Regions from separate parts of the Lysinibacillus sp. FSL P4-0201 genome, predicted to be linked through region 1. Evidence: riboswitches for the same ligand, from Rfam matches in the RefSeq annotation. Region 1 holds a riboswitch; each other region holds the start of a gene.
What was found. A riboswitch is a leader RNA that binds a small molecule or an ion and turns the genes downstream of it on or off. The one in region 1 is predicted to bind S-adenosylmethionine.
Positions count from the first base shown of each region.

Region 2: it holds a riboswitch for S-adenosylmethionine, as region 1 does, so the genes downstream of both, MKY76_RS20730 (bifunctional homocysteine S-methyltransferase/methylenetetrahydrofolate reductase) here and MKY76_RS22025 (cyclase family protein) in region 1, are expected to answer to the same signal.
Region 3: it holds a riboswitch for S-adenosylmethionine, as region 1 does, so the genes downstream of both, metK (methionine adenosyltransferase) here and MKY76_RS22025 (cyclase family protein) in region 1, are expected to answer to the same signal.
Region 4: it holds a riboswitch for S-adenosylmethionine, as region 1 does, so the genes downstream of both, MKY76_RS08505 (YezD family protein) here and MKY76_RS22025 (cyclase family protein) in region 1, are expected to answer to the same signal.

Region 1 is NZ_CP151995.1:4,365,300-4,373,481, forward strand. Features, by position in the region: gene MKY76_RS22015 (helix-turn-helix domain-containing protein) at 1-1,097, shown strand, start outside; gene MKY76_RS22020 (hypothetical protein) at 1,212-1,616, shown strand; SAM riboswitch class I at 1,698-1,803, shown strand; gene MKY76_RS22025 (cyclase family protein) at 1,893-2,630, shown strand; gene MKY76_RS22030 (DedA family protein) at 2,661-3,257, opposite strand; gene MKY76_RS22035 (Cof-type HAD-IIB family hydrolase) at 3,319-4,092, opposite strand; gene MKY76_RS22040 (DUF2225 domain-containing protein) at 4,415-5,098, shown strand; gene MKY76_RS22045 (hypothetical protein) at 5,121-5,474, shown strand; gene MKY76_RS22050 (erythromycin esterase family protein) at 5,614-7,026, shown strand; gene MKY76_RS22055 (DUF4272 domain-containing protein) at 7,076-8,182, opposite strand, start outside.
Region 2 is NZ_CP151995.1:4,108,560-4,116,741, forward strand. Features, by position in the region: gene metH (methionine synthase) at 1-1,767, opposite strand, end outside; gene MKY76_RS20730 (bifunctional homocysteine S-methyltransferase/methylenetetrahydrofolate reductase) at 1,760-3,607, opposite strand; SAM riboswitch class I at 3,697-3,797, opposite strand; gene MKY76_RS20735 (protoporphyrinogen oxidase) at 3,897-5,291, opposite strand; gene MKY76_RS20740 (globin-coupled sensor protein) at 5,531-6,823, opposite strand; gene MKY76_RS20745 (tetratricopeptide repeat protein) at 7,453-8,182, opposite strand, start outside.
Region 3 is NZ_CP151995.1:3,513,712-3,521,893, reverse strand. Features, by position in the region: gene MKY76_RS17560 (NUDIX domain-containing protein) at 1-32, shown strand, start outside; gene MKY76_RS17555 (prolyl oligopeptidase family serine peptidase) at 16-792, shown strand; gene pckA (phosphoenolpyruvate carboxykinase (ATP)) at 858-2,444, opposite strand; SAM riboswitch class I at 2,834-2,952, shown strand; gene metK (methionine adenosyltransferase) at 3,211-4,407, shown strand; gene MKY76_RS17540 (gamma carbonic anhydrase family protein) at 4,587-5,099, opposite strand; gene MKY76_RS17535 (alpha/beta hydrolase) at 5,233-6,039, shown strand; gene MKY76_RS17530 (alanine/glycine:cation symporter family protein) at 6,166-7,674, shown strand; gene MKY76_RS17525 (class I SAM-dependent methyltransferase) at 7,735-8,182, opposite strand, start outside.
Region 4 is NZ_CP151995.1:1,739,863-1,748,044, forward strand. Features, by position in the region: gene MKY76_RS08465 (DNA starvation/stationary phase protection protein) at 1-155, shown strand, start outside; gene MKY76_RS08470 (general stress protein) at 346-783, shown strand; gene MKY76_RS08475 (hypothetical protein) at 899-1,255, opposite strand; gene MKY76_RS08480 (DMT family transporter) at 1,392-2,291, opposite strand; gene MKY76_RS08485 (LysR family transcriptional regulator) at 2,425-3,306, shown strand; gene MKY76_RS08490 (phosphopantothenoylcysteine decarboxylase) at 3,378-4,052, shown strand; gene MKY76_RS08495 (TetR/AcrR family transcriptional regulator) at 4,155-4,757, shown strand; gene MKY76_RS08500 (heparan-alpha-glucosaminide N-acetyltransferase domain-containing protein) at 4,741-5,835, shown strand; SAM riboswitch class I at 6,006-6,101, shown strand; gene MKY76_RS08505 (YezD family protein) at 6,173-6,328, shown strand; gene MKY76_RS08510 (flavin reductase family protein) at 6,419-6,904, opposite strand; gene MKY76_RS08515 (VOC family protein) at 7,054-7,839, shown strand.

The DNA.
Region 1 (8,182 bases):
CTGTTGAGCAGTCCATTAACCATTTACATAAACATTTTGAAAAAGAGTGGACGGTTGAGCAGCTAGCACAGCTAGCTGACGTACCAAGATGGAATTATACGCGCATTTTTAAAGATATTACGGGACAAATTCCTCTTCACTATTTAACTAAACTTCGTATTGAAAAAGCTAAGCAATTATTAATGACAACAAATGATCGAGTATTTGAAATTAGCCAGTCTGTCGGATTTAATAATGAGTATTATTTCAATCGTCGTTTTAAAGAACATATTGGCATCTCTCCAGGACAATATCGAAGAAATCAAAGCAGCCATATACGTGTATTTGCACCATTTTTAGAAGATTTCTTTGTTGCGCTTGGGATTACGCCAATTGCTCAATTCAGTCATTCAAAATGGGGGAAACAAGACTATTTAGGTCTACAGAAAGTGCCAGATATCGATGTACAAAATAGAGAAATGGATCGACTCTTTTACTATAAGCCAACTTTAATTATGTTAGATTCTGGTGTAGAGCGTTGGGAATCCTTTCAGCACTTAGATGAAGTAGCCCCCGTCTGCCATCTTTCACACCCTGGAGAGAATTGGCAATCTACTTTATTTAAAATTGCAGATCTAACAGGAAAAACCTCCTTGATGCAAGACGTAATCCTACAATATGAAGATAAAGTACAACAAGCAAAAGGAATTCTTAGCAAATCTGTTTATGGGCAAAGTGTAGCATTTCTCCGTATTTCAGCCATTGGCATTACTCTATACGCGGGTCCTGAATGTGGCTATACGGGCCCCATTTTATATCGTGACTTAGGTTTAATGCCACATTCACTAGTATGGAGTATTCCGCACAATCAACGTAAAGCACAACTGACATTTGCTCAATTGTTGCAATTAGATGCTGATCATTTATTTATTACCTTTGATAAACAACATTCCATTTATGAAAATGAGGAACGCGCTATTTTAAAAACTCCTACTTGGAAAAACCTAGCAGCCGTTAAAAGCAACTGTGTCTATGAAGTAGACTTTTTAACATGGATGAATTATGGCATTTTATCACATAGTAAAAAAATTGATGATGTCTTGAATGTACTTGGCTAAAAGGAAGCTTACTTTAGCTTCCTTTTTCAATGATTAGGACAAACATTGCACTGCTAATAACACCGAAAGCCGTTTTGCTACATAAGATAGGATATCAGTTATAGGATAGGAGGAATGACCTTGTATTACAATCCTTATCCGTATTTTGTGCATCCCTATCATTATCCAACATCGCCTATCGCTAATCATTTTGCCATTAGACCCTTTTCGCAACATCTAGCAATGCCGACCAATAATCCTTTTCCACCTGTCGATACACACAAATTAAAAGCTTCAGCATCACGGATAAAGGCGATGATGCAGCAAGCCCAATTACTTACGGATAAAATAGATAGCTCCCAACAATTCGCACATGATTTAATGAATGCTGCTCAACTTTCAAATAAAACAGAGGTTGAAAAATTAATCACATCAACAGGCATTACGATGAAATTTGAAACAAACTATACACCAGACAGTTTTAGAATACGTCTTATTGATAATGATTGTTGTGGAGTCACCTTAAATTTGAATTGGTGAAAATTCCTAGTGAACTTGTAAACTATAAAAAACTATGCTAAAGTGTTTGTATTGTTATTTCTGAAAATTCTTATATTACTTTTCTTATCAAGAGAGACGGAGGGATTGGCCCGATGAAGTCTCAGCAACCAGCTAACAGTATGGTGCTAATTCCAATTGGCAAAATGATCAGCCTTGAAGATGAGAAGAAGAACTACCGTTGTTGCAGCAGGAGTCCTCTTCTATTAGGGGACTCCTTTTTATTTACAACTATTTTTACAGAAAGCAGGGAAATCGATGTCTAATGAACTTTTACAAGCATTGCAATTATTAAAATCGAAACAGTGGGTTGACTTAACACATACATTCGGCCCTAATTCACCACATTTTTTTATGTTTGAGGACGCTAAATTTGAAACGTTATTTTCTCATAAGGACGGTTTCTTCGCTCAACAATTCACGTTCCCTGGTCAATATGGCACACATATCGACCCACCCATTCATTTTGTGCGAGATACTCGCTACTTAGAAGAATTAGAACTAAAAGAGCTTGTTCTTCCCCTTGTTGTTATTGATAAATCACAAGAGGCTGCGAGCAACCATGATTTTTCATTAAGTGTTGAAGATATTCTTGATTTTGAGGACAAGCATGGAGAAATTGAAGCAGGAACATTTGTAGCATTACGCACAGATTGGAGTAAGCGCTGGCCAGATAAAGAGGCTTTCAGTAATAAGGATGCAGATGGACATAACCATATCCCTGGCTGGGGTTTAGAAGCTTTACAGTTTTTACTAAAAGAACGCAAGGTAAGCGCAATTGGTCATGAAACTTTCGATACGGACTCTGCTGCTGATTTTCGTAAAAATGGCAAGCTAGATGGCGAATATTTTGTGCTTGACCAAGACACCTATCAAATTGAGCTAATGACGAATTTGGACAAGCTACCTGCTAAAGGCGCTATCATCTTCAATATCGTACCTAAGCCAGAAAAAGCATCTGGCTTCCCTGTGCGCTCATTTGCTATTTTGCCATAACATAAAAGTCGGTATATCGTATACCGACTTTTATGTTTGTCCATTTCTTTTTTTGAATAGAAAGTAAGCAATGAGCATCCCTACAATAAATAAAAGGATAAGATAGATACTATAATGAGTCAGATAGTATCCAACAAATCGCCATTTCTCTCCAAGCATCTTTCCTAATGATATAAATGTGAACGTCCAGATAAATGCCCCTGTATAGGCAAAAAGCGCAAACTTTCTATAAGGATAATTATTAATAGCCGCAATATACGCTGTCAAATGACGTACCCCGGGGATAAAATAGCCAATTAATAATAGGGTAGGTCCTATTTTTGTAAACATCTTTTTCGTAAAGTCAATTTTTTGCTCTGTAATATGAATTTTAGGCCCATATTTCTGCAATAACGGTAAGCCAAAACGATAACCAATATAGTAGCTTAAGGTAATGCCTCCAACCGCACCAATCATTGCACTGACTAAAGCAGGAATATGTTCAAGACTTTCTCGGTAAACACTATAGCCTACATAAGTTAGAAACACCTCATCAGGAAGTGGCACCCCTACAATACCTCCAATTAGAATCACGATAATTCCAAAGTATCCGTAATGTTCAATTAGAGACTGCACGTGATGTGCCATAAATCATCCCACCTAAAATTTATTAAAATCTACCTGCTATATATAGTGTAGCCTCAGCGCTCTAAATGACTTGAAGCTGACGTAAAGCAAAATTGATACCGCCATCCGTAGATGTCTTTGTAACAAAATTCGCAACACTTTTTAGAGCTTTACTACCATTTCCCATGGCAATTCCTACTCCTACATATTCCAACATGTCAACATCATTATCCCCATCCCCAAAGGCAATCGCATTCTTTGGGTCAATATTGAAATGATCAAGCACCGCTTTAATAGCTATAGACTTCGAAACATCCTGCTGTAATACATTCACAATATAAGGATGCCAACGCTGTAAAAATATATTCGAAAACTGGCTAGTATATCTTTTTTCAGCCAGCTCATCCGCATATAGACACATAAGAAAAACCTCTTCATCTACAATTTTTTCATTTATAAGTGGAAAATCCTGTAAAGGTAAAGTTTCTTGCATCGCTCTTAAAGCTACTGGACTTTGTATGCTATTCATGGATAGCTGCTCTGTAAAAAATGTTAGGCTATGCTGCTGTTCCTGTGCAAATGCCTGTACATTGTGGACAATTTCTTTGGCAATCGGAGTTTTATGTATGACAAGATCCTTATGTTTCACATAGGCCCCATTTGCAGTAATAAAGGTTTCAATCCCCAGCGCTTTTAACTCATAGCACATAGATAAGGGTCTTCCAGTAGCCGCTACAAGATGGATTCCTTTTTCTTGCAATAGCTGAATAGCTTGTTTTGTACTTTCTTCCACACAGCCATCCTCGTAATTAATCAATGTGCCGTCTACATCAAAAAACACGATATTATACTTCATTTTGAGCGCCTCCTTCATAGTCATTTAGAACCAATTTATAATTTTTCTCCCATGAAATATGTGAAAGTATTTTGACAAACTTTAAGCAAACTATATAACTTCCTTTTGCACCACCGATAAAAACTATTACAAGCGTATTTATAATAATATTTAACTAAAAATTCCTTGAATATTTTTATTTAATAATTCTAAAGGAGTATACCAAAGAACACAAAATTGTTAAAATAAAAGATAATATCTTAAATACATTGAACGATAAAATCTGACGTATAAATAGAACAAAAGAAATAAAATTTTAGTGCACGCAAAGGAGTTGATTCTTATGGCATTTAACATTTACTACTATGAAAGTAGTGTGGATTGTAAATTTTGCAAAAAGCAGTTTACAACATATAAAGTTCGCCCTAATCGATATAAAATTATCGAAGAACAGACTGATTTCATGCCTGTTTACGATGGCCTAAACCCTTTGCTATATGAAGTTGCCGTATGTCCACATTGTGGTTATGCCTACCATAAATCTATGACACGGACATATGGACCTTTCATGCTACTCATTGATGAACTATACATTAAAGAGCTCCAGAAACCTATGGATATCTGTCAGGAACGTACAATTGATGATGCCATCATCAGTTTTAAGCTCGCCTATTTAGTATCCCGTGCATCAATGGAAGAATCTCTTTTAATGGCGAATTTCGCTTTAAAAATTGCTTGGCTCTATCGATTAAAAAAGGACGAAGAATCCGAAAAGCGTTATCTTTTTGCAGCTAGAGACTTTTATAGTAAATCCTTTGCCTCTAATCAAGAAGGTGGAGAGAGAATTCAGTTTTTACATGCTGAATTAAGCCTTCGACTTGGTGATATTCCTGAAGCAAAAAAAGGATTTTCACGCTTAATCGCTGATCGAAATGTTTCGCCAAAATATCGCAAGCTTGCACGCAATCGTTGGGAAAATTATAAATATGACGAACAACCCATAACAATTAATGAAATCATTAATTAATGGGACGAGGAGATGATTAATTATGTTGCTATTTCAAAAGAAAATTGATGTGAGAGAAGAGGATATATTTTCAGAGCTACATCATTTTTTATTAAGAAAAAATAATCGCTACCTAACAAACGAAGAAGTTGTCGCTCTAACAGGCGTATCATCTGAGCTGCTTTACAAATGGGTAAAAGCAGGAAAATTAAAGAACTCCATTTTTCCTAATTTAGGGGCTCCATGCGAACGATGTGGACAGATTACGCAAGCTAAAATTTGCGTGAGCTGCTCTTCCTCCATTGTTGGGACATTAAAACAAGAAGAAAAGGATCGTGCATGGTTTAACCAAATTCAACGTAACCATGTAAGAGCAAGTACGTATCACTATAAATAGCATTCCAACATCTCCATCAATTGGAGGTGTTTTTCTTTTTTACATACTAAATTTAAACTAATTTTAAACAAACTCTTCCTAAACTTTAAACTTGCCTTTCTATAATTAGTATCAATATAAAATGAAGGGCTGATAATTAATGAGGAAAGCTAGGAAACATAAGGTTTTATTAAGTTTTGCACTGGCAAGTTTAATGACAGTAAGTGGAGTAGTAAATGTCTCTGCTGCTGTCCCTGTAAATGAGCAGATTATTAAAAACGATTCTGCTGTCAAACAAGCTAGGACTTCTAATGAAACATTACTTGATTGGAAAAAATGGGCGAATGACCATGCATACAGCCTGTCATCCATCCAGCCTGAAACGTTTGACGGACAAAAAATTCCTGCTAACAAATTTGACGATTTAGAGATGCTAAAACCTTTATTACATGATAAACGTATTGTCTTTTTAGGGGAAAGCTCTCATGGAGTGGCGCAATTCAATCTAGCGAAAACACGTTTAATACAATTTTTACATCAAGATATGGGCTATAATGTCCTTGCCTTTGAAAGTGGTATGGGTAATGTGATGAATGCTCAAGGACAAATTGATAAACAAGCAGCTCTACAAACAATGAAGGATGCCATTTTCGGCGTTTGGTGGACAAAAGAAACTTTGCCTCTGTTTGACTATGCAAAATCGACTCAAGCAACAGAGCAACCTCTTGTACTTACTGGCTTCGATATTCAACAGCAAGGAGCATTTACGAACGGAGATTGGCTGCAAAACCCTAAGTTGGCTCAGCAATTCAATGAAGCTGAGAAGCAACTTGCTGAATGGAGCTCGGGAAAAAATTTGAAGGGCTATCAAAAAGTAAAGGCTACTATAATTGATGTATATAAACAGGTACAATCACAAATACAATTCAAAGAAAAAGAGCTACAGGCAGCTTATCCAAAAGAGCCTCATATTGTAAAACTAATGGATCGCACTCTAGCAGATCGTATTCGACTAGCAGACGAATATATAGAGTTAACAATTCAGTCCAATATCGACATTGAACAAAATAATATAGAATCATTTTTGCAAACTATGGAATGGCGAGATCAAGCGATGATGGAGAACTTACTTTGGTTAGCTGAAGAGGTGTACCCAACAGAAAAGTTTATTGTATGGGCTCATAACGATCATATTCGTAAAGCACAATCGGATGTAATGGGATCTCCTTACCCAGTTAAATTAATGGGGGAACGTTTACCTGATATCTATAAGAAATATAGCTATGTATTAGGTCTATACATGACTAGTGGAGAGACAGCAAATAATATGGGAGAACCTATGCCTGTTTTACCTCCTGTCAAAGGATCTATTGAAGATATTCTGTCTTCAACAAATAAACCTTACACATTCATCGATTTACGCAATCGACAAAATGAACGAGGCAACTCATGGATGTTTGAACCACGCTTATCCTATAGTTGGGGAATGATACAGGAAAGTCTTGTTCCGCGCGACCAATACGATGGTATACTTTTAATAGATCAGGTGAATAAACCAACTTATATCAAATAATCTCTCTTATTAAACAATAGCAAACTAGATTTCCTAGTTTGCTATTATTTTAAGTATCCATCGATATAGTATCCCATTCTTCGCCTTGATATCCAATCATCCAAAATAAGCCTCTCCGTCTTTCCATCACAACACTTTCATTTAATGCTAAAGGAGCTTCTTGTCCATTGATGCGGCTATCTACACAAGCCCAATGTAATCTGTAAATTTTATCCGCCTCATCCACTATATCTTCCTTACTGCGCAGTACCGTTTGACCATAAAATTGCTCAAATGTCTCGCAACGAGAAACTACTTGAATTGCATATTCACAATCACATACATCGTCAGGGAAATTTAGCTCTTCCACAAGTCCCAATGCCCAAATAAGTGTCCAATAGGCTTCATATTGCCATGATATATTGACCGCTTCTTGAGCACCAGGATGCTGAGCCTCAAGAAAGAATTTTTCATACTCCGTTAAAAATTCATGCACCTCATATGTGTGTAGCATATTGGTAAAGAACTCTCTAGACTCCTCAATATCACCCTTCTGTGCTACATCACAAGCGAATTGAATAACAATCAACAGGGCAACTGCTCTTCTTGCAATATCCTCTTGGCTTTTAAATTGAAGATTTTCTACTGGTGGTAGCTGAGGAAGCGATGCCGCATAAGGTATGTTCTTCTCTTTTAAAAAGGCTATCGTTCTAATTTTTCGTGCCTCTCCCTGTGCTGATGTGACCTCTTGTGCATGTATCTTTCTTGTACAAGCATGTGGTTGAAAATCAGATGGACCTGATTCTCCATTAGGATAAACAATAACCATACCGTTCTGATCCAGCAAAGTACCATCTGATAGGAAACCAATCCCCCCTATGCTTGCTAGTAATTTTATAAATTGCTGCATATGGTCTTCTGTCATCTCTTTGTTCATTTCGATTGCAACGACAGTATTGAGCACTGATATTTGAATCATTATACGTTCTTTTAGCTGTTCATCTTTAAATGGAATTTTATTGTAAAAGCCCATCATCCCAGGTATATTTTTTGCAAAATAATCAGGGTGCGTATCTTCAGTTAAAATGTTTATAGAAAATCTATATTTATTAAATAAACCTCTTGATTTTAATAAATATTCGTTTTCATCTTTTTCAATAATGAAGCTTTTTGCCAA
Region 2 (8,182 bases), 260 kb from region 1:
TTTGATTTCCTCTTCAGGGATGGATGCATAACGCTCCAATTTCTCTGTATTAACAATGGCATAATCTAAGCCCGCCTGTGTACAATGATAGAGATAAACAGCATTCAGTACTTCACGACCAACAGGTGGTAAGCCAAATGAGATATTACTTACGCCAAGTACAGTCAATGTCTGCGGCATTTTTTCTTTGATGAGACGAATGCCTTCAATCGTTTCTAGCGCTGAACCAATATACTGCTCATCCCCAGTTCCTACAGGGAACATTAATGGGTCGAAAATGATATCCTCTGGTGCAATCCCCCATTTTTCCGTTAAAAGTTGATAGGAGCGCTCGGCAATTTCGAGCTTTCGATGACGGTCAACCGCCATCCCTTTTTCATCTATCGTTCCAACAACTAATGATGCACCATATTTTTTCACGAGTGGTAATACTGCATCAAATCGTTCTTCACCATCCTCTAAATTAATAGAGTTAATGATGGCTTTCCCTTGTGAAAACTTTAATGCTTCCTCAATTACTTTTTCATCAGTTGAGTCAATCACAAGAGGCACCTTAACCTTTTTTACAACCTCCTGCATAAATCCACGCATATCGGCTAATTCATCGCGATCAGGGTTGGCTAAACAAATATCAATAACATGTGCACCATTTTTGACTTGAGCACGTGCAATCTCTGCGGCCTCCTCAAATTTCCCGTCAATGATTAAATTCTTAAATTTACGAGAGCCGATTACATTTGTTCTCTCCCCAATAAATAACGGACGCATAGAATCGTCATACAATAACGGTTCAATTCCTGATACCGCATGACCATGTGTTTTTTCTGGTAATTGACGAGGTTTTTCATCTTTTAAGATCTCACGAATGGCTGCAATATGAGCGGGTGTCGTCCCACAACATCCACCTACAATATTAAGCCAACCCTTTTCTGCAAAGCCTTTTAATTTTTGTGATAGCGATTCTGGTGATTCGTGATAACACCCTTCTTCATCTGGTAAGCCAGCATTTGGGTAACAGCTAATATAGCCTGTTGAAAGCTCTGCTAATGAACGAATGTGATCCGTCATAAACTCAGGTCCCGTCGCACAGTTTAGGCCAACTGATAATGGTTTAATATGCTCGATCGAAATATAAAAGGCATCAATTGTTTGCCCTGCAAGCGTTGTACCCATCGGTTCTATTGTTCCTGAAATCATGACAGGTAGCTCTTTTCCCGTTGATGCAAAAGCGCGCTTTACGCCAAGTGTGCCTGCTTTGACATTGAGCATATCCTGACTTGTTTCTAATAACAAAACGTCGGCTCCTGCCTCAATTAATGCTTTTGCCTGTACATAAAAATTTTCCTCTAGCTCTTCAAATGTAATACCACCTGTTACTGATAACGTTTTTGTTGTTGGCCCCATAGCCCCTGCAACAAAACGTGGCCAATCTGATGTGGAATAACGATCCACTGCTTGGCGAGCAATTTCCACTGCACGCTTATTAATTTCTTCTGCTTTTGTGCCAAGATCATATTCATTTAACACAAGAGGCGTCCCACCAAATGTATTTGTACAAATAATATCTGCGCCTGCCTCTAAGTATTTATGGTGAATTTTTTCAATAACATCTGGTCTAGTAAGCACAAGATTTTCATTACAGCCATCAAGTTCCTCGCCACCAAAATCCTCTGCTGATAAATTTTCATTTTGTAGCATTGTTCCCATTGCGCCATCAAGAATTAAAATACGTTTCTCTAGTTGCTCTTCAATCGAGTGCTTAGCCATGTATACTTACTCCTTTTTTCTGTTCATCCAATTGCTCTATATATTTCATCAACTCTAGTGTCACATCGTAACGTAAAAATGGTGTAATAAGGTAAATCCCATTGAAATATTGCGTAGCCACTTCTACTAATTCTTTGGCAATAGCAATCCCTTCCAATGTTGCCCTTTCTTTATCTTCTCCACATGCTTTCATTCTTGTTAAGGCATCTTCAGATAATTTGATACCTGGCACTTCATGATGTAAAAATTCAGCACTTTTATAACTCGTAACAGGCATAATACCGATGTAAATTGGAGCTTGTAAATGCTTTGTTGCCTCATAAATCTCTACAATTTTCTCTTTCGTATATACTGGTTGAGAAATGAAGTAGTCTGCCCCATGCTCAATTTTCTTCTCCAAGCGTGTCACAGCACGATCTAACACACGGACGTTTGGATTAAATGCAGCAGCAACTGAAAAATTTGCTTTTTTACGAAGTGGCTTACCTGAGAAAGAGACCCCTTCATTTAATTGCTTAATTAATTGGATTAGCTCCATGGAAGATACATCATAAACACTTGTCGCACCTGGGAAATCTCCTACTTTCGTTGGATCACCCGTAACGGCCAACACATCATGAATACCTAAAGCATTTAACCCCATTAAATGAGATTGTAGACCAATTAAATTACGGTCTCGACATGTAATATGAGTTAGTGGGCGTACACCATGTGAGCTCTTCAACAATGCGCCCATTGCAATATTGCTAATACGTGGAGAGGCCAATGAATTGTCTGCCATCATAACTACATCTGCACCTGCATCATATAATTGCTTTGCTCCTTCAAGGAACCCATCAATCTCTAAATGTCTAGGTGTATCCAACTCTACTATGACAGAACGTTCACGTTTAACTTTTTCATGAAGAGGCTCATACTTTGTTGGCTCCGCTTCCCGAACAATCTCAATCTTTTTAGGCTTCGCAAGCTTCTCCTGAACCGGTGATAACTCTTCTAAATACTTCTTTGCTGCTGCAATATGTTTGGGTGTTGTACCACAGCAGCCCCCTATTAAACGTACACCTTGATCACGCAATTCAACAGCCGCTCGACCAAAATAATCAGCTTCTGATTCATAAACGACACGCCCATCCTCTAAGTCCAGAAGTGATGCATTTGGATAGGCCGACATAAATGCCTTATTAGGAAGTTCTACACCTTCAAATGCCTGAATTGTATGGTGTGGACCTAGTCGACAATTGACACCAACAATATCAGCACCTAGGGCTTCAAGCTCATGGAGAGCATTATTTAAAGACAACCCATTTTGTAGAACACCGGGCTCATGCATAGAAACTTGTGCAATAATCGGCAATTTTGTTTTTTCTCGTAGCATCTTTAAGGTTGCTGTTAATTCTTCAAAATCATAATAAGTTTCAAGTAAAAGGCCATCTGGATTCCCTGCAAGTAAGACGCTTGCTTGTTCTTCAATAGTCGCTAATATTTCATCCAAGGTTGCATCACTTTTACGAATTCCCCGAATACCACCAATTGTTCCTAAAACAAATTGACCGCCATCAGCCGCTGCTCGTTTTGCGATGGTGATAGCAGCTTCATTAAATTGTTGGACACGTGATTCCAATCCATAGCGAGCTAATTTAATGGCATTTGCACCGTACGTATTCGTTTGAATGATGTCAGCACCAGCCGCAATATATTCTCTATGAATCTTTTCAATTAACTCGGGTCTCTGAACATTCATTTCCTCATGGCAATACTCCAATCCATAGCCATATAGCACTGTGCCTATTGCACCGTCTGCCGTCAATACATGCGTTTTTAACCTTTCAAGCAATCCCATAAAATTAGCCTCTCTTCCTATGTCTCTATATAATAAAAAGCCTTCTTTCATAAAAAAAGAAGGCTTTAACGATTCATCATTGTTGTTCCTTCTCATCTTCGACTCAACGGTCTTCTGGATTTAGCACCTGACAATAAAGTTGGTTGCTGAAGCTTCAATGGGCCAGTCCCTCTGCTTCTCTTGATAAGAATTAAGTATGAATTTTTTAAATAATTAAAAGAATCATATCGTTTACTGACGAATGAGTCAAGACTATTTCACATAACAAAGTTTTTTTCCACTTAAAACCTTAGAAATTGGCAAGTTCCTTTGCAAGCTCTTCACCAATTTTTTTCCCGTTTTGAATGCAAGCACCAATACCTACGCCAAAATACGAGCACCCTGCAATCGATAAATTAGGATATTTCTCATGTAATTCTTGTAGTAATCCTTGTAATGCTTCACGATGCGCTAGATCATATTTAGGCATTTGATCAATCCATTTTGTTACATTTACAACGGTTGGCTGCTCCTCTATTCCTAGGCTCTTTCTCACATCTTCTAAAGCAACTGCTGCCAATTCTTCATCCGTCATGGCGCGTAGTTGCTCATAGGCTGGATTGATGCTCTTATAAAAGAGTCGCACAAGTAATTTATTTTCTTTCGATGTATGCTTCCATTTACGACTAGTCCAAGTTGCCGCATTACAAGTTACGTCTGAATTATGGGAAACAATATAGCCCGTTCCATCTGCTGGCAATTTAGCGTCTGGCACATCAAAACCCAAATAGATAGTAATCGCTGACGCTGTCGTAAATTGGTCAAAATAGCGGTTTAAAGATTCATCCTGTAGCAGATTTTGTACAGTATCGTTCGGTAATGCTAAAACGACATAATCTGACTCAATAATTTCACCATTAGCTAAGGAAATTGTGTAGTTCTTATCTTGTTTTTGAACATTTAGTGTAGTAACACCCTTGATAATTTCTACATCGGATAAGGTCTGTTCAAGTCGATCAATTAAAGAAGATAAACCATTTTTAAAGGATATAAATTTTTTGTTCGCTGCTTTAACAAATTGCTCACGATTCGCATCAAAGCCTTTAATAATACTTCCAAAATCATTCTTATAATCAATTAAATACGGTAAAGTAGAGCCAATAGAAAGCTGATGTAAATCTCCCGAATAAACACCTGCAAGGACTGGTGCAATTTGGTTTTTCACCAGTTCCTCTCCTAAATAGTAAGTTAAAAATTCACCAATAGAACTTTCCTTTGTGAAGCCATTGTTTGGCAATGTTAAATCCTTCAACGCTTCTTTTTTTCCCTGCTCGGAAATAAGTGTACTTTCCTCTAAGGATGCTACACTCATCGGTATTCCGAAAGTTGAATCTGCCGGAATAGCATGTAACTCATTATTCGTATAAATATAAGAAATACCTGTTTCGTTGTAAACTAATTCCGCCTCAAAATCAAGCTCCTGCACGAGTTCCATAACGCCTTGATGACGGGCTACAATAGAATCAGCACCCGTTTCCATGATGAAACCTTGTTCATGTGCTGAATATAATTTGCCTCCTAAATATGTATTTTTTTCTATAAGCACTAGACGAACATCTAAATTATGTTCCTTCACTTGACGTTGCAAATAATGAATTGTACATAGTCCTGTAATACCGCCGCCTAAAACAACAACTGTTTTCATCATAACCGCCCCTATTATTCATTCTTTCTACAGTATAATCCTTTTTCATTGAAAATTACGTTAAATCCTTTACAAATTTAGCAAAAATAGAGCTATTTCATCAGTGAAATAGCTCTTACTTTCTGAATCTCTATAAAATTGATCCTCTATAGCGATAACTTCACAACAAGCATTTAAATAGGTACTATAGTGTTTATTACGTCTAAAAATATGAAAAATAGAATGTAAATGTTAGTAGTCTATCCTTTTAAATTTTGCGCAAAGCTCGCTAATTTTTCAGCTGAATTTGTTACCTCAGTAAATGAAGTGCCTAATTCACTTAATATGCCTACAATTGCTTGTATTTTTGTTGCCATACACTCATTTTGATCTTTTGCTTCTGTCATGGCTCCCAATATACTCGTAAATTGGCCTTCAGTTTGTAACATATTTTCTTCACCTGCTGCAACTTCATCTTGAATGTTGGTCAAAGAATACTCTAATTTCTCTGTTCGTTCACCTGTCTTTTTCAATAACAAAGCCACCGCTGTAACAGATTCTTTTGTCTGAATTGATAATTTACGTACTTCATCGGCCACTACGCTAAAGCCCTTTCCCGCTTCCCCAGCACGTGCTGCTTCAATTGCAGCATTTAAAGCCAATAGATTCGTTTGATTCGCAATATTGGTCACAACACTCATAATTGTTTCCATTTCCTTAGACATACCTGATAATTGTTCAATATTTTCTTCTATATCATGAAGAGAATGACTAATATTGAGCATATTTTGTGATTGATTTTTTAAACGCTCGCGACCCTCAAGTGCTTGGTTTTCAGCCAGTGTAGACACATCGAGTGATTTTTTTGCCAAATGTTTAATTTCGTCAGATTGCTTACTTAAGCAGCAAAATGAATTATTGGTTTCCTGCGAGATAGCTGCAAGTGCTTCCGAAGAATCTACAATCTGTCGTTCAATCGCTTCTTTTTCATGAACCATTTTTTCTTTCAGTTGTTCCACAGTGTTTTCAAAAGCTTCTAAAACGAGTTGTTGCTCAAAATTACAAATTTTCGATATAGCTCTGATCGTATTAAATTGATCTTGTGGAAATTCTATATTTTTTTCGACTAAATCAATAAATGATATCGATAAATCTTGGAATGCGCAGATATACCACTGTGTTCTAAGCCCAATGTGGACATGCACCTTTGCAATTTTTACACGCCTTTGGTAATACATCTCATCAATGGTTCCGTTAAACATTTCAATAATATGTTGCCGTAATGTTACTTTAAGCTTTTCTACAGAACTATGATGACTGATAATATCTACCAAATGATGCTCTGTTCCAATCATGTTGTAAAAACGGTTTACGATGTGATCTACATTATCCATAACTATTGGTTGGAAAGCTTTTAAATATTGTAAGTCGTTCTTCGTTAAGTTCAGCATTTCAATTTGCTTCGCCATCGATTGACGAGAGGACAAATCCATTTTCACTGTGTATTGCTGTAAATCCAATACCTTCGTCTTTCTCTGTTTTTGAAAAATCACACATCTTCCCTCTTTCATTCCGTTTACTTTCATCAGGCTGAGAAACATCAAATCCCTTTTAACATATTGATGGATACACGAAAAAATACCGATAAAATCTGATTAGTCAGATTTAATGGTTACAATCGATAGCGCAATTTCGTATGACAGACTTCCTCCAAAAGTATGTCGGGTACCCCTTTGCTCAATTTATCCTAAGGTCATTTGCTCTCAGCAAACAGATATAGTCCTACATGACTAACAGTAAATTATTTACGTATGCTTCTTTTCAAAATCACTCATTTACATTAATCATTTTATAAATGACTGTCAATCTTATTAATACCATTATTTTACACAAAATGTATAAAAAGTCCTTGTTGTTAAATAAAGCGTAATAAACTATAAAAAAGCTACCACAATATTATTGGGTAGCTTTTTTAACTATTTTTTTGTTTATTATGCTTACTTGCTTTATATTTATTCTACTTTTTTATCGATCATCTTCAAATTTCACTATACTAATATTTTTTATCCTCAATCATGATCTATCTAAATACTCGTAAAAAGCAGTATGATTTAGACTAAAATACCCATATACCCTAGCATTATAAATAATTCTAAAAGCCTATGTTTTTTTAACACTAAATTTACAATCCTTTAAGTTCTTGTAATATTTTAGCCGCTTCTTCGGATCCTGCATCTGCCGCGAGTCCATACCATTTAATAGCTTCTTTCAGATTTCTATCTAACCCTGTATCTTTATTAAAAATATGCCCCAATTGTAGCTTGGCTTCCACATCTCCTTGAAGTGCAGCCTGCTTAAACCAATGAATACCTTTTTCGAGATTGCGTATTCCTGCCAGACCATTACTCCATATATAACCTAAATCATAAAAGGCGTCTACATGATATTGCTCCGCAGCTCTTTCATACCAAAGCAGACCACGATTGACATCTTTCGCTTGGCCTAAGCGCCCCTCTAAATAAATTCCACCAAGTCGATATTGTGCTTCCACATACCCTGCCTCAGCTGATTTTTTATAGGCGTTAAAAGCTTCTTTCTCATCTACCTCAACGCCTAACCCCTGCTCATAAATTATTCCTAACGTAAACATTGCCTCTGCCACATTCTTTTGTGCAGCATAATCAAACCATTTTTTTGCTAATGTATAATTCGTTGCTACGCCCTCGCCATTAAAGTACATATCTGCTAAATTATTGGCAGCATCCGCATGTCCCTGCAAAGCTGCTTTTTCATAGTATGAAAAGGCAAGGGAATAATTTTCCTCCATACCTATGCCCCCAAAGCAAAAATTCCCAAGCATATATTGAGCATCTGCATTTCCCTGGGCAGCGGCTAGCTCAAACCATTTCAAT
Region 3 (8,182 bases), 850 kb from region 1:
AGGAGCTGAAACATCGTGACACACAATGGTGATATTATCGAAAAACGCCCCTATCCTTCACCAAATCCAGCTATCCGTTTAACGGAAATAACCTATCTTTCACAGGGCTTACGTATAAAAGGACTATTAGCAGAGCCAAAGACTGAAGGTACATATGATGGCTTTTTATATTTAAGAGGCGGCATGCAAAGCATAGGGATGGTAAGACCCTCTCGTATTGCACAATTTGCGGCGCAGGGCTTTATCGTATTTGCCCCATATTATCGTGGGAATCGTGGGGGAGAGGGACGTGACGAGTTTGCAGGGGCAGACCGTTACGATGCGGTCTATGCCGTAGATGTACTCAAACAATTCTGCAATGACAATATCCATGTTTTTGGTTTTTCACGAGGTGGTATTATGGCTCTGTGGACAGCTATTTTAAGAAGGGATATTACTTCTGTTGTAACATGGGCAGGTGTTTCTGATGCAACGGCCACTTATTGGGAACGTACAGATATGCGCAGAATGATGAAGCGCGTTATTGGAGGAACACCTAATCGTGTGCCAGAAGCGTATGATGCAAGAACACCTCTTTTTGAGATAGAGCGTATAACAGCTCCCGTTCTTATCATTCATGGCTATCGTGATGAAAATGTGGATATTGAACATGCCAGACAATTGGCATTTTTTTTAGAGGAAGCAAATAAATCATTCGAAACTTGGTATGATCTTAACTATGCACATCAATATCCACCAGCAAAAAATCGTGAAACTGTCCGTGCTCTTTGCAAGTGGATGAAACAACAATAAAGCATAGAGAAAACAAAAAGACAAAGGGAACGAATAAATTGTTCCCTTTGTCTTTTATATAGACGTTATTTTAATGGACCACCAAGTGTAGTGATGGCTTCAGAAACGTTTGAGAATTTCTTGAAGTTTTCGTTGAATAAGCCTGCAAGCTCAGCAGCTTTTGCATCGTATGCAGCTTTATCTGCCCATGCTTCACGAGGGTTTAATACTTCTGAAGGTACACCTTCAACCGCTGTTGGAATGTGTAAACCAAACACAGCATCTTGTGTCGTTTCAACATCTGCTAATTTACCATCGATTGCTGCACGAACCATTGTACGTGTGTAAGAAAGTTTCATACGGCTACCTGTGCCATATTCGCCACCAGTCCAACCAGTGTTTACTAAGTATACCTGTGCACCGTGCTCGTCAATTTTTTGTCCTAACATTTCTGCGTATACTGTTGCAGGAAGTGGAAGGAATGGAGACCCGAAGCAAGTAGAGAATACTGGTTCTGGCTCAGTCACACCACGTTCAGTTCCAGCAAGTTTAGAAGTAAACCCGCTTAGGAAGTGATACATCGCTTGTTCTTTTGTTAATTTACTGATTGGAGGTAACACGCCAAATGCATCAGCTGTTAGGAAGATGATTGTTTTTGGATGACCTGCAACAGAAGGATCAACGATATTTTCAATGTATTGGATTGGATAAGCTACACGTGTATTTTCTGTTAGTGAACCATCATCATAGTCACAAATACGAGTTTCTGGATCAACAGCTACGTTTTCTAATACAGAGCCGAAGCGGATTGCATTGTAGATTTCTGGTTCTTTTTCAGCAGAAAGGTTGATTGTTTTTGCATAGCAACCACCCTCAATGTTGAATACACCATTATCAGACCAACCGTGTTCATCGTCACCGATTAGCTTACGATCAGGATCAGCTGATAACGTCGTTTTACCAGTACCAGATAGACCGAAGAATAACGCTACATCGCCAGCTTCACCAACGTTTGCTGAGCAGTGCATTGAAAGAATACCTTGTTGTGGTAATAAGTAGTTCATGATACCAAAGATAGATTTTTTCATTTCACCAGCATATTCTGTACCACCAATTAAAATAATTTTCTTTTCAAGTGATACGATGATGAATGTTTCAGAAGCAGTACCATCAACCGCAGGATCTGCTTTAAAGTTAGGAGCTGAGATGACAGTGAAGTCGGCAACATGAGAAGCTAATTCATCTGCTGTTGGACGGATAAATAATTGATGAGCAAAAAGATTGTGCCATGCGTATTCATTGATAACTTGAATGCTTAATTGTGAGTCTTTGTCAGCACCTGCAAAGCCTTTGAATACGAATAACTCGTCACGTTCTTTTAAATATTTTATTACTTTTACATATAGGTTATCGAACACTTCAGAAGAAATCGGTTGGTTGACTTTACCCCAGTCAATTTGATCTTTTGTGCTTTCTTCTTCTACCGTATATTTATCTTTAGGTGAACGACCAGTGTATTTGCCAGTTTCTGCACGAACTGCGCCATCTACTGTTAACATTGCTTCACCACGAGATGTAGCTTTTTCTGCTAATTGTGGTACTGAAAGTTGAACATTAATGTTACCGCCGTTTAATAATTCCTTCAGTTCGTTTGCAATTTCTACTGAATTCATCGATTAAATACCATCCTTTTTTATAGTATTCCCTTGATTTAGAGGGATTTTTTCTTAATTTCAAAAATAGTATAACACAATTGCTTAAATAATCTATACTAATTAAGAAATTATTTTAGAGTTTTTACCACTTTTCAATAAACTGACAAAAAATAATGTTTTTCGAGTAGAATACCATCAATCCTACTGTAATTAGGCACGAAAATTGAGCCACACATATGTTACCACAAGTAGCTAGGTATGTTGTAGGGATTAATTTGCTTCTATTTACATCATCATCCAAGTATGAAAAGTTTTTGTGTAATAAGTTCTTTCCTTTCTATACAGTAATACATAAGAAAATATTTGACAATGTTCGACCTTTTCAGTAACATGAGATTGAACGGATACTCTTATCCCGAGCTGGTGGAGGGTCAGGCCCTGTGAAACCCGGCAACCTGCATGAACTATTTCACGACATGCGTTGGTGCCAACCTGATGCAAGGGAACATCCCTTGAACGATAAGAGTGAAAGGTTACGCAGTCATTATTCCTTTCCTCATGTAAAGTAACGTGAGAAAAGGATTTTTTTATTGTTAAAAATCAATATAAAGGTAAGTATATGTAGTTCTTTCCTTATTATAATGACGGATCTTTCGAAATCCTCGTGTTAAAAGCAGCAGTAACGGCTTGAGAGTTCAATCCTTAGGAGCGGACTTGACATGGGTAATGAGTACCGTATTCATACACAACTACTTATTGTAAGAGTATTTAGGAGGAAAACCAAATGACAAACCGTCGACTGTTTACATCAGAGAGTGTAACAGAAGGACATCCAGATAAGATTTGTGACCAAATCTCGGATGCCATTTTAGATGCTATTTTAGCAGAAGATCCAAATGCACGTGTAGCGTGTGAAACAACTGTAACAACAGGATTAGTATTAGTAGCAGGAGAAATTACTACTTCTACTTATGTGGATATTAAAGGTATTGTTCGTGACACTGTAGCTGAAATTGGCTATACACGAGGTAAATATGGCTTTGATGCTGAGAACTTAGCGGTGCTTGTGGCAATTGGTGAACAATCACCTGATATTGCTCAAGGTGTTGATCAGGCATTAGAGGCACGTGAAGGCTCTATGACAGATGCTGATATAGAAGCAATTGGTGCTGGTGACCAAGGCTTAATGTTTGGCTATGCATGTAATGAAACACCAGAGCTAATGCCATTACCAATTAGCTTGGCTCACAAATTAGCACGCCGTTTAACAGAAGTACGTAAATCAGGTGAACTTGCCTATTTACGTCCTGATGGTAAAACGCAAGTAACGATTGAATATGATGACAATAATGTACCGGTTCGCGTGGATACAATTGTTATTTCAACACAGCATGATGAAGAAGCAACACTTGAACAAATTCAAGCAGATTTAAAAGAATTTGTTATTGCACCAGTTGTACCGAGTGAATTATTAGATGCTAATACGAAATACTTCATCAATCCAACTGGCCGTTTTGTAATTGGTGGGCCAAAAGGTGATGCTGGATTAACAGGACGTAAAATCATTGTTGATACATACGGTGGTTATGCACGTCACGGTGGTGGTGCCTTCTCAGGTAAGGATGCTACCAAGGTAGACCGTTCGGCGGCATATGCAGCACGTTATGTAGCGAAAAACATCGTAGCAGCTGGCTTAGCAGAGCGTGCTGAAGTGCAACTTGCCTATGCGATTGGCGTTGCTCAGCCTGTTTCCATTGCTGTCGATACATTTGGCACAGGTAGAGTGAAAGAAAGCGAGATCGTTGAATGGGTACGCGAGCTATTCGATTTACGCCCAGCAGGTATCATTAAAATGCTTGATCTTCGTCGTCCAATTTATAAACAAACTGCTGCGTATGGACATTTTGGTCGTACAGATTTAAATGTACCATGGGAGCAAATTGATAAAGCAGACGCGCTACGAGAAAAAGCACGTTTATAAACTATTGAACTAAAGTAATGAAGTCATTAGAAAATTATTCTGATGTATTAATAAGCAAAGGGGCAACATTGCTCCTTTTGTTTTTTTTACAAAAATACCTCGCTAGGATTCGTGAACATATTCGGTACACGAAAACGCGAGGGATTTTTTCGTTAGTATTGATTTTTTGTGTAGGTTATTTATTTCTGAAGTGATTTATAATATTGACCTTTTTCTGCGTATTCTCGTACGATGCGTTCCATATCCTCTTTATCTTCAGCATTTAATTCTCGGACAACTTTTGCTGGACGACCTAATGCTAAACTATTTGGAGGAATGACTTTACCAGGAGGTACTAGGCTTCCAGCTCCAATAAATGCACCTTCTCCAATCTCAGCTCCGTCTAAAATAATGGATCCCATACCAATTAAGGCATTTTTGCGAATTGTACAACTATGTAAAGTGACTTGGTGTCCAACTGTTACCTCATCTTCAATAATGAGCGGATATTTTGGGCTTTGGTGTAAGCAGCAAAGATCCTGGATACTGACACGTTTACCAATAATCGTTGGGGAAACATCACCACGAATAACCGTATTAAACCAAATAGTTGTTTCGGCGCCAATTATTACGTCGCCCGTAACAGTTGCGTAATCAGCAATGAAAACAGACGGATCGATCTTTGGCGTTTTATCTTTAAATGGATAAATCATGAAAATCGCCTCTTTTCTTTCTATAATGTAGTATTATCGTATCAAATACGCAACTTTATGGAAATATAAAATTAAAATGTGCTATTTATTTCGATATAATCAAAGTGTAATCATTTTTTAGGAGGACTATGTAATGTGGAAATGGGAAGCTGATGGACAAGCAAAAGCTGTGATTGCTATTCTTCATGGTGCTTATGAAAATCACCGTTGGTATGCATGGCTGATAGAGAAATTAAGATTAGAAGGCTTCCACATAGTCATGGGAGATTTACCGAATCATGGAGGTAATGCAAGGTTTGCTCGAGTCCATGATGAAGACTTCAAATTGTACAATAAGTATACAAGAAACCTGATTGAAAATGCTTTTTCATATAATTTACCAACCTTTGTAATAGGGCATGGACTAGGTGCAACATTAATCCTCCATACACTGCAAAAGAGACAATATGAATGTGCAGGCATTATTTTAACATCACCTTGGTTGCAACTAAAGCTATTACCAGGTAAATTAACAAATGCTTTAACAAGTCTAAGTGCGTTAACAGCCAATGTTAAGTTGACACATGATATTACATTAGAGAAATTAACGCGTAGTGTTGAAGGCAGAGAAGAAATGAAAGATGATGTACCCCTCATGTCTGTTGTTTCTGTGAAATGGTATCGAGAACTTCAGCAGATGATGAAAAATTTAGTGATGCTGCCTAAAGGTGAAATGCCTAATATGCCTATGCTAATTATGACAGCTGAGAAGGATAAAATTACGGACACTCGCCAAACTCGAAATTGGCTTCATCAACAGGAATTCACGGAATTTCAGTTTAAAGAATGGGCAAATTGTTATCATAATTTATTTCATGAGGGAGAGCGCGAAGAGATTTTTATGTATATACGAGATTTTATTAATAATGCTCTTCGAAGAATTGGTTATATAATTAAATAGGTTTATACCCTTCCATTTACTAGGTTACTTACTTAAATATTGTTACTTAAAAATAATATTGTAATTTTCAGAAAAGTGTAATACTATAATGACTTAAAGTAAGGTAATTCAAATTGGAGGGGTAAAATGGATGTAATTGTAGAGAAGTTGAATGGTATTTTATGGGGACCATGGTTTATTTATGGCATCTTATTAATTGGGTTATTTTTCTCAATTATTACAAGGTTCCTACAAGTAAGGCACATTAAAGATATGTTTGTTTTAATGTTTAAAGGGGAGAAGTCAGAAAAGGGAATATCTTCATTCCAAGCAATGTCTATCGCATTATCAGGACGTGTAGGTACAGGTAATATTGCTGGTACTGCGACAGCGATTGGAATGGGAGGACCTGGTGCTGTCTTTTGGATGTGGGCAATCGCTTTCATAGGTGCGGCTACCGCGTATGTAGAGTCAACATTAGCTCAAATCTATAAAGAAGAGAAAGATACAGAATATCGTGGTGGACCAGCCTTTTACATAGAAAAAGGAATGGGCCAAAAATGGTTTGCAGTTATTTTTGCTGTGGCGGCTTTAATAGCAATGTTAATTTTGATGCCTGGTGTGCAGTCGAATGCCATCGCAGGTGCTGTTGAAAACGCTTTCGGTTTGGAAACATGGATCACAGGACTTATTATTGTTGTTTTATTAGGTGCTATTATCATCGGGGGTGTTAAATCAATCGCAAATGCTGCCCAGATTATTGTACCGTTTATGGCATTAGCCTATATCATTATGGCCATTATCATTATTTTTATGAATATTTCACAAGTACCAACGGTTATCGGATTAATTTTTTCTAGTGCATTTGGGGCTCAAGAAATTTTTGGAGGCATTATTGGTTCAGCGATTGCATGGGGTGTTAAACGTGGAATTTACTCTAATGAGGCTGGTCAAGGAACTGGTGCTCACCCTGCGGCAGCTGCGGAAGTATCACATCCTGCTAAGCAAGGAATTGTACAAGCGGCGTCTGTTTATATTGATACATTATTAATTTGTTCTGCTACGGCATTTATGATTTTATTTACAGGTATGTACAATGTACAAGATGAAAAGGCAGCTGAGGGAGCAGATCCATTTATCCATATTGGAGAATTTAATAGTGGTGGATTAGCAGGCGATGAGCAAATGACTTTTGCGAAAAGTATTGAAGCAGGAGCTGCGTATACACAATATGCAGTTGACTCATCATTACCTGGCTTTGGTGCTCCATTTGTAGCCATTGCGTTATTCTTCTTTGCCTTTACAACAATCATGGCTTACTACTATATTGCAGAGACAAATGTCGCTTACTTATTTAGAGGTAGCACAGAAAAGGTATTCATTTGGATTGCGAAAATTGCCATTTTAGTTGCAGCCTTTTATGGTACAATCCGTACGTCTGGTCTAGCATGGGCAATGGGAGATGTAGGTCTTGGTTTGATGGTTTGGATTAACGTTATAGCTATTTTAATTATCATGAAACCAGCTATTGTCGCATTAAAAGATTACGAGAAACAGAAAAAAGAAGGAAAAGACCCAGTCTTTGATCCTCGTAAACTAGGAATTAAAGGTGCAGATTTCTGGGTTGACTATAATGAAAAACGCAATAACAAGTAGATAAAGAGCAAGGCGATCAGCTAGTTTGATAGAAACTACTGATCGCCTTTTAGCATGTAATCATTGAATAGGATATTCTTTCATTTTCTCTAATGCAATGACGAAGGGTGGATCATTTTGTTGATTCAGAAATGCGTATTTTAAGACATGAACATATTTTTGTGGCAGTTGGCTTACATAATCAATGACCTTATCACGCTCTTCTTTTCCACCTGGATGACCATGATAAATAACAAGAACAATCAAACCGCCCACTTTTAAGAGCTTTAATATATTCTCAATGGCTTGGATTGTTGTATTAGGTCTTGTAATAATATCATGGTTGCTACCAGGTAAATAGCCGAGATTGAAGATTGCCGCAGTTACTGGCTTGTGTACAAACTGTGTAACTTCTTCATGCCCTTTATTTAAAACGAGTGCTCGATGTTCTAAACCATGATCTAAAAGTCGGAGGAGTGTCGCGTCAACCGCCTCTTTTTGGACATCAAAGGCATAAACTTGCCCTTCA
Region 4 (8,182 bases), 2.0 Mb from region 1:
CAATCTCAGATTTCCAAAAGCTGATGAAAGCTTTAAATTCTACAATGGAGCTAGCCGCAGAAGAAGGAGACGACCGTACAGAGGATTTACTCAATGCCATGTATCAGTCTCTTGAAAAGCATACATGGATGTTAAAGGCCTTTCTTGACAAGTAAAAATTGACAATTTGCATGCTGAAGAAGAAATTCTCTCCAGCATGCTTTTTTTCTGCCCTGAACTTATTATGTCAAATCAGCAACGTAGTTTAAGGCAATTTAACAATTATTACAGTTTAGTAAAATGGGTTTGTTTGTGTGTAGTGCGGGTAATTACCTAGTAAGCCATACAACATAGGAGGAATTGAACATGATGAATGAACAAAATCCAAAAATTGAGGTGGCCCATACAAGGGATGAAATGCTTCACATTTTAGAGAATATGCGAATGGAAGGTTATCACCAAGACGATATTCATATTATTGCGAGAGATCCCCAACAGTTTGAGGATGTAAAATGGGATGCCGATGTGCAAACGCATGAGGCTGGAAATTGGGTAGATCAATTTAAATCTTGGTTTACAGGCGACTCAGCTGTTACAGAGGGTTTAAAACGATTTAATCTGTCAGAGGGACAAATCGCTTACTATGCGCATCTTGTAGAACAAGGAAGTATTGTCTTATATGCAGAACATGAGGATGATGTCGATACACTCCAAACATATCCAGAGACTGCTGAAGAGCAAGAGGAGCGTTTAAGAAATCAACAGCGTATGGCAGAAGCAGAGCAATATAGAAGATTTTTATAATGAATCAAACTAACGAGATATGACTATTCCTCGCTAGTTTGAATATAGACAAAGTCGATTGTTTCGACTTTGTCTATTATTTTATCTAGCATTTCTTGAAAAGAAGGGCTATTTTTTAAATGCCATCTTTATATTTAGAAATGTTATTTTTCGCATTTAGTATTGAGAGAATAGGATCACTTGTTTTCTTTTTAAAAGGTTGCGAAAGCAGGTCTTGTAAATTAGTAGATTCTCTCATATCAAGGCTTTGTTTGGTTTCCATGAGGAGAACCCTTTGTCCTGTTGGTTTGACAAGGTATTGACGTACATAGCCATTTTCGTATCTGACCTCAATTTTCGATTTGTTCTTTTTTTCGTCTTCCTCTTCACGGCCACCGACATGTCTCATTAAATCCAGTAGGTTTTGTGTTTGAGTTGGTTGATTATCCTTGGTTGGTAAATAATATGACGTATGTAAGGTTTGAATTTGCATGTATGAATCTCCTTTATTTTCGTCCCTGTAAAAATTATACTATTTTACATGTAATCGTGCTATAAATTCAATACATAGTAGAAAAGGAAGCTTGAGAAGTAACTCTCAGCTTCCTTTTTTATTCATATGCACTATATTATTGTATGACTTTTTCCTGTGCATCCTTTTTCATAAAACGTAATACATGGAAATGCTCTAATTGTGCTACTAAATTCCCTATAAGAATGAAGCTGCCACCAATCATTAATTTCATTGTTATGCCTTCTCCGATAAACATCATGGCAAACATAGCGGCAAAAATTGGTTCTAAGGAGAATATAAGACCTGTATGTGTAGCAGAAGTATACTGTTGTGCAACAGTTTGACCCACAAAGCAAAACGCACTACAGATGATGCCAAGCCCTAAAATTGCAATCCAGGATATTGCTGAATTTGGCATTGTCGGTGTTTCGAATAGAAAGGTTAACACAAGTGCATAAATACCAGCAAATCCAAGCTGATAAATTCCGTATGAAATGGACTCTACATTTCGTGTGAATGAGCTATTTAAAAGTAAATAAATTGAATAACATAACGCAGCAATTGCTACTAATAAATCACCTTTATGGAATGTGAATGAGCCGTGTGCTGTTAAGACGGTAATACCAATCATGGTACAAATGATTGCAAAGCTAACTGCTCGAGAAGGTAATTTTTTTTCAATAAAGCTGCTGAAAATCGGCACTAACACGACCGTTAGGCTTAAGATGAAGCCAGCATTTGAAACAGAAGTAGATTGTAAACCAAATAAACTTAACGCGAACACAATGAATAATAAAAATCCTTGAATAGCCGCATATTTTAATGTTTTACCATTTACTTTGATCATCCGTTTGTAAAAAATAAGTCCTGCTACGAAAAATGCGATGATACAACGTAATGCCACCACATTATAAACTGCCAACGTTTCTAGCCCCATGACCATAAAGGTATAAGAGAGCCCCCAAAACATTGTGACAATAACCATCAATACATTTGCTTTTCCTTGGATACTCATTATGTTCACCTACCATCTGTGTACTAAAACAGTTTTATACTAAAAATTACTATATATCTTGTGTTGTGATTAGTAAAACGAATGTTTATAATGAATAGGATTAAAAAAATTCATGTATATAGAGGGATTGCGGATGAGCTTAGTGAAATATGAGATTTTAACAAAGGTGGCAGAGGTGGCAAGCTTTACAAAAGCAGCTGATGCGCTAGGGTTAACACAATCTGCTGTGAGTCATGCCGTGTCGAGTTTAGAAAAAGAGTTTGGCTTTGCGCTCATTCATCGAAGTCGTGTGGGTGTGACATTAACGAGTGAGGGACAAACAATGCTAAGGGCAATGCGTCAGGTTTTGGATGCTCAGGAATTATTGCAACAGGAAGCAGCTCACATTCATGGCGTGACACGAGGTAAGGTTCGAATTGGTGTGATATCGAGTATTTCTTCAAATTGGATGCCAGAAATTGTTCGGATTATGGATAATCAATTTCCAGGGATACAGGTGGAGTTACGAGAGGGAGATTACTATGAAATTGAACAATGGCTTTTAAGTGGTGAAGTAGAAGCAGGATTTTTGAATGGTCAAAAGTCAGAGCAATATCAGTTCACTGAGCTCCAACAAGACCCATTATTATGTATTGTTTCGGATAAAAGTCCATTGTTTGATAAGACAGAAATTGATATCGTAGATTTAGAGGATATGCCATTTATTATGACTTCCTATAAAGGGACAAATGATGTCAAGGTGCTATTAGAGCAATATCATGTTAAGCCGAATATCCGCTTTGAGCTTTCCGAGGAGGTAGGGATTCTTTCCATGATTTCTCATCATTTAGGGATCAGTATTTTACCTCAGTTGGTTATTCAAAATTTACCGCCAACATTGAGGGCGATTCCATTAAAGCAAGGTGGCTACCGAACGATTGGTATTGCCATGAAACACCATGCTTCTCCCGTCACAAAGAAATTTGCAGAGATATTAAGTGCTTGGCTAAAAGAACAAAACAGCTCTCTAAAATAGTGGCTATTGAAGCCTATCCTTACATTACGTTAAAATAGTATTTGTATATATTTCAGAAAATAGGTGAGTGTATGGGGACATTACAGGGCAAAACCGTACTCATTACAAGTGGGGGAACACTTGAAAAATGGGATCGTGTACGAGGTCATACGAATTTATCAAAAGGCACAATGGGGTGTTATTTAGCAGAGGCGGCGCTGGCTGCTGGCGCTAACGTAGTATACATGCATGGTTACTTTGCACAGCTTCCAGAAAACCAAAATGATATGACATTGATACAATTTGAAGGCATAGAGGATTTAGGACAAAAGGTGCGTCATGCAGTTCAACAACAACATGTCGATATCGTCATTATGGCGGCTGCGGGCTCTGATTGGGTCATTGACAAAGTATATGATCAATCAGGTAATTTAATGGAGGAAACGGGGAAAATGCCTTCTGACGAACCACCTATTATTCATTTTAAAAAAGCACCAAAAGTATTAGGTCAAATTAAGGGATGGCAACCGAATGTAACGTTAGTAGGCTTTAAACTCGAAGCAACGAATGATGAGGAATTCTTGTTAGCTCGTGCCAGACTGCGTATGGAAACAGCCAATGCACAATTTATGGTAGCAAATAGCTCTCAGTCTTTATATGGGGGGGATGAACCTCATTGGATTGTACCTGCTGATGGACAGCCTCTTAAAGTAATGGGTAAGCAAAAAACAGCAGAAGCTTTAATGATGTATTTACAAAATCAATAAATGTGAACTGTGTAGAGAAATATTTCTACACAGTTTTTTCTTGTCTAAAAGGTTAGCATCCTATAATATTTACTTAACGGTCGGTAAAAAAGGAGGGTAATAATGGGAAATAAAGAACAAACTTTTCACAAAATTATAGAAATTGCTTATGGGATGTTTGCGGAAAATGGATTTGAAAAAACAAGCTTAGCAATGATTGCTACAGAGGTCGGTATTTCAAAACCAGCCATTTACTATTATTTTCAATCAAAAGATCAATTAATCGCTTTCATATTTGATGAATTGTACAAAGAAATTCAACATGATGTCGCTGTGGATTATAAAGAGCTTTCTTCTGCTAATTTTAAGGAGGAATTACTTAAGCTAGGCTATAAATCTATTGAGGCACAGGACAAGGACCCTTATTTTAATAAAATATTTAATCAATATGTACTATTAGCGGCCCGCGATGAAAACTATAAAAGACAATTAGTAGAGCTAGAAACCAGCTTTTTAACGAGCTTTGTTGCTATCCTACGATATGGCGTACAGCTAGGCGTGCTAGAGGATACTCCACATATAGAAGCGAAGGCACAGATGCTAGCCCTCGTCTATGATAATATCGGTAATTTCATGTTAACAGGCAACCAATTGAACTATAGGGCTATTTGGAAGGAGGCTGTACATAGCGCTATCCAAGGGGGCAAAGATGACAAAAAGAAATGATGATCGGCGCATTGAAGGTCTTGATTTTGCAAGAGCTCTCGCCATGCTTGGCATGTTCATTGTCAATTTTGGCGTCATAACAGGTTCTACAACGAATGGTTCAACATGGTTAATTGCCTTCCAACATCTTTTCGAGGGACGTGCTTCGGCCGTATTTGTCATGCTAGCAGGAATAGGGACAGCTTTAATGACTCGTCACGCTAGAGAGACTAAGGACCCAATGCTTCTTCGCGAGAATCGACTTACTTTGTGGAAGAGGTCATTTTTGTTATTCGTGATAGGGATAGTACTATATGCGGTCGGTTGGACAGGAGATATATTACATTATTATGGCGTGTATATGTTTGTTGCCGCATGTTTGATTGCCCAATCTCAGAAAAGGATGATGTTCATAATCGGTGTCATCCTCATCCTTTCACAATGGCTTCAAATTCAATTTAGTTACCTTGCTGGTTGGCATCCAACATATGTGCTACTAGAGTATCTTGATTTTTGGACACCAGCAGGATTTATAAGAAATTTGATGTTTAATGGCTATCATCCACTATTCCCCTGGATTTGCTTCTTTCTGATAGGTATGGTAGTGGGCACATTAGATTTAACAAATCATACATTAAGAAAAAACTTACTGGTGATAGGTTTATTGTTAGTCATCATGACTGAGACTTGTTCAACGTTATTCATTAAGATGACAACCATTCATTTATTAGATGTAGAGAGTGCATTGTATTTATTTGATACAGGACCGATTCCACCGAATATGATGTATGTCCTATCTAATTCGGCTTCGGCTATTGTCATCATTGTTGGCTCCATCTATCTTGTAGAGACATGTAAAAATAAAGTTATTCAATCTTTCATATTAACAGGACAAATGTCTTTAACGCATTATGTTGGCCATGTTTTTATAGGCATTGGAATACTAATTGTTTGCCAAAAGCTGGAGAACCAAACACTTGCTTTTTCCATGCTGTATGCCTGCTGTTACTTTTTAGGATGTGTCTTTGTTTCTGTATGGTGGAGGGCTAAACATCATCGAGGCCCACTTGAATTCATAATGAGGAAATGGAGCTCGTAATAAATTAATGGATTGCCATCTATTTCTCACTGACTAGGCATAAAATACTTTAGGTTTAGGGAGTCTTTTAATCTAAACGACATATTGCATAGTATTCAACTAGGTTTTCTAATATTTTGTATTGACATTCCTATAGCGGAATTATAGAATTATTTTCAAGAAACGCAGTACTCTTATCAAGAGAGGTGGAGGGACTTGGCCCAATGAAGCCTCGGCAACCGAAAAACAGGTGCCAAATCCAACAGATGGTGTCTGAGAGATAGGAGGGGCTATCAATCAGTTTGATGCGTTGGCCTCTTTATGAACAATAAGGAATAAGAAAGAAGGGGTGTTTCGTATGGCTCAGTCAGTAAAAGTAGATGATAAGAAACTAGAGGCAATTGCGAAGGCGATTCAAAATCTTGAATTTGGTGAAGTGCATATTACGATTCAAGATGGTGTGATTGTGCAAATTAATAGGCTTGAAAAGCAGAGATTTCCGCAGAAAAAATAACAATGATTTCAGTAGAACTTATGTCAAACGGCCACCTATAAGCATGAAGGATTTCCTGTGCTTACAAGTGGCCCTTTTTTTGTGTAAAGGCTAGCTATAAAAGCTTTTTGGTATGGGACCGATATGACGGCGATGATAAAGCAAAGGCTCTTTTTGAGCATTTGTAATGTCTACGACCTGCCCAATAAAAATGGTATGGTCGCCAGCATCGATTTGCTGAAATGTTTTACATTGTAAATTAGCTGCTGTATCATGTAAAATCGGTAGTCCTAAAGAGGAAGTTGACCATTTTGCTTGTGCAAAGCGATCAGGGATTTTACTGGCAAATAGTGTACATAAATGCTCTTGATCACTCGCTAAAATATTGACCGCAAAATTTGGCGCAGTCGTGAAATAAGGATGGAGCTGAGATTTTTTATCGAGTGACCATAAAATAAGGAGCGGGTCGATTGAAACAGATGCAAAGGAATTGACGGTTAAGCCAATCGGTTTTGTGTCATGACATGTCGTGACAACTGTTACACCTGTAGGATAATTACCTAATGCCAATTTAAAAGCAGCTACTAAATCTGTCATTCAAATCACCTCTTTATGAAATTAGTGAACGGAGTTTGTAGGTAAACGAAACTTTTTTTCATATCCTACTAGTAACTCCTTTTCTTGAGTAAATTTTAAACTAATCAAACATACAGGTAAAGGTAATGGGGAAAGAAAGGGGAATGGCCATGACTTTATATTTTGATCATTTGGTTCATCAAGTGGAATCACCAGAAAATATAAAGGTTTTCTTCAATAAACGAAATGTCCATACAGTGAATGGTGGGCAGCACACGATGTGGGGGACTTATAATACGTTAAGCTACTTTGGCTTAAGCTATATTGAACAAATTGCTATCTATGATCGTGATTTATTTGAGCAAGCGGCACAATACCCATATTCCCTACATTATACGTTTAAACGTGATCAAGAGCGCCAGGGATTTTCTCGAATTGCTCTGCGCACAAAAAATATTGAGGAAGAGGGTCGACGCTTGCGAGCATTGGGCTATGAAGTATATGGACCAGATGCATGTAGCAGAACAAGACCAGATGGCACTGTGGTAGAATGGAAGCTACTGCATTTTGGTAAGCCAGATCTGCCAATTGATTTTCCATTTTTGATTGAATGGGCGGAGGAAGATGAAGAGCGTTTGGTTCAATTAAAGGCAAGTGGTGCCATTGATGTCAAACAGGCTATAACGATGGAATCCGTCCAATTCTACGTCAAGGACATGCAGGCAACAGTTAAGCTGTGGCAAGAGGTGTTACAGCTACCAGTGCCTACGCAACATGAGCAGTATTTGTCACTACAGCTACCGAATATGCGCTTAGATTTCTATGAGGAAGAGAGCGCGATGACAATGACACTTGGTCATGTCAAAGAGGGACCATTTGGTGTGACATTAAAGGATCCTAAACGAACAAAGGAAACTTTAGTTTGCCCTGGTGCTTTTTATTGGATAAATCGATAATGAGAAAAGGCTGGGCCATAACTAACTGGGACCTTCATAAAGCTGAATAATCTTTAAATTAACAAACATGATAAAAAAACCGAACTATTCCAAAACACTTCGTAAGCGTTTTAGTGGATAGCTCGGTATTTTTATGGGCTGAAACACTGTTGCTCCAGCCTCTTTACATAAGTATTGAAAAACCATCAATAGAATTTCTGATGCTGGCTACTTGCTTTCCTGTGGATTTAGCGTTACAGAGGAGACCCTGGAGCGAAATCACCCCAACCTTGCTAAAAAAAGTTTTAGCTAGTGACATGATCTTTAATTCAACAATATGGAAAAATCCACTTCATCAGAGAAG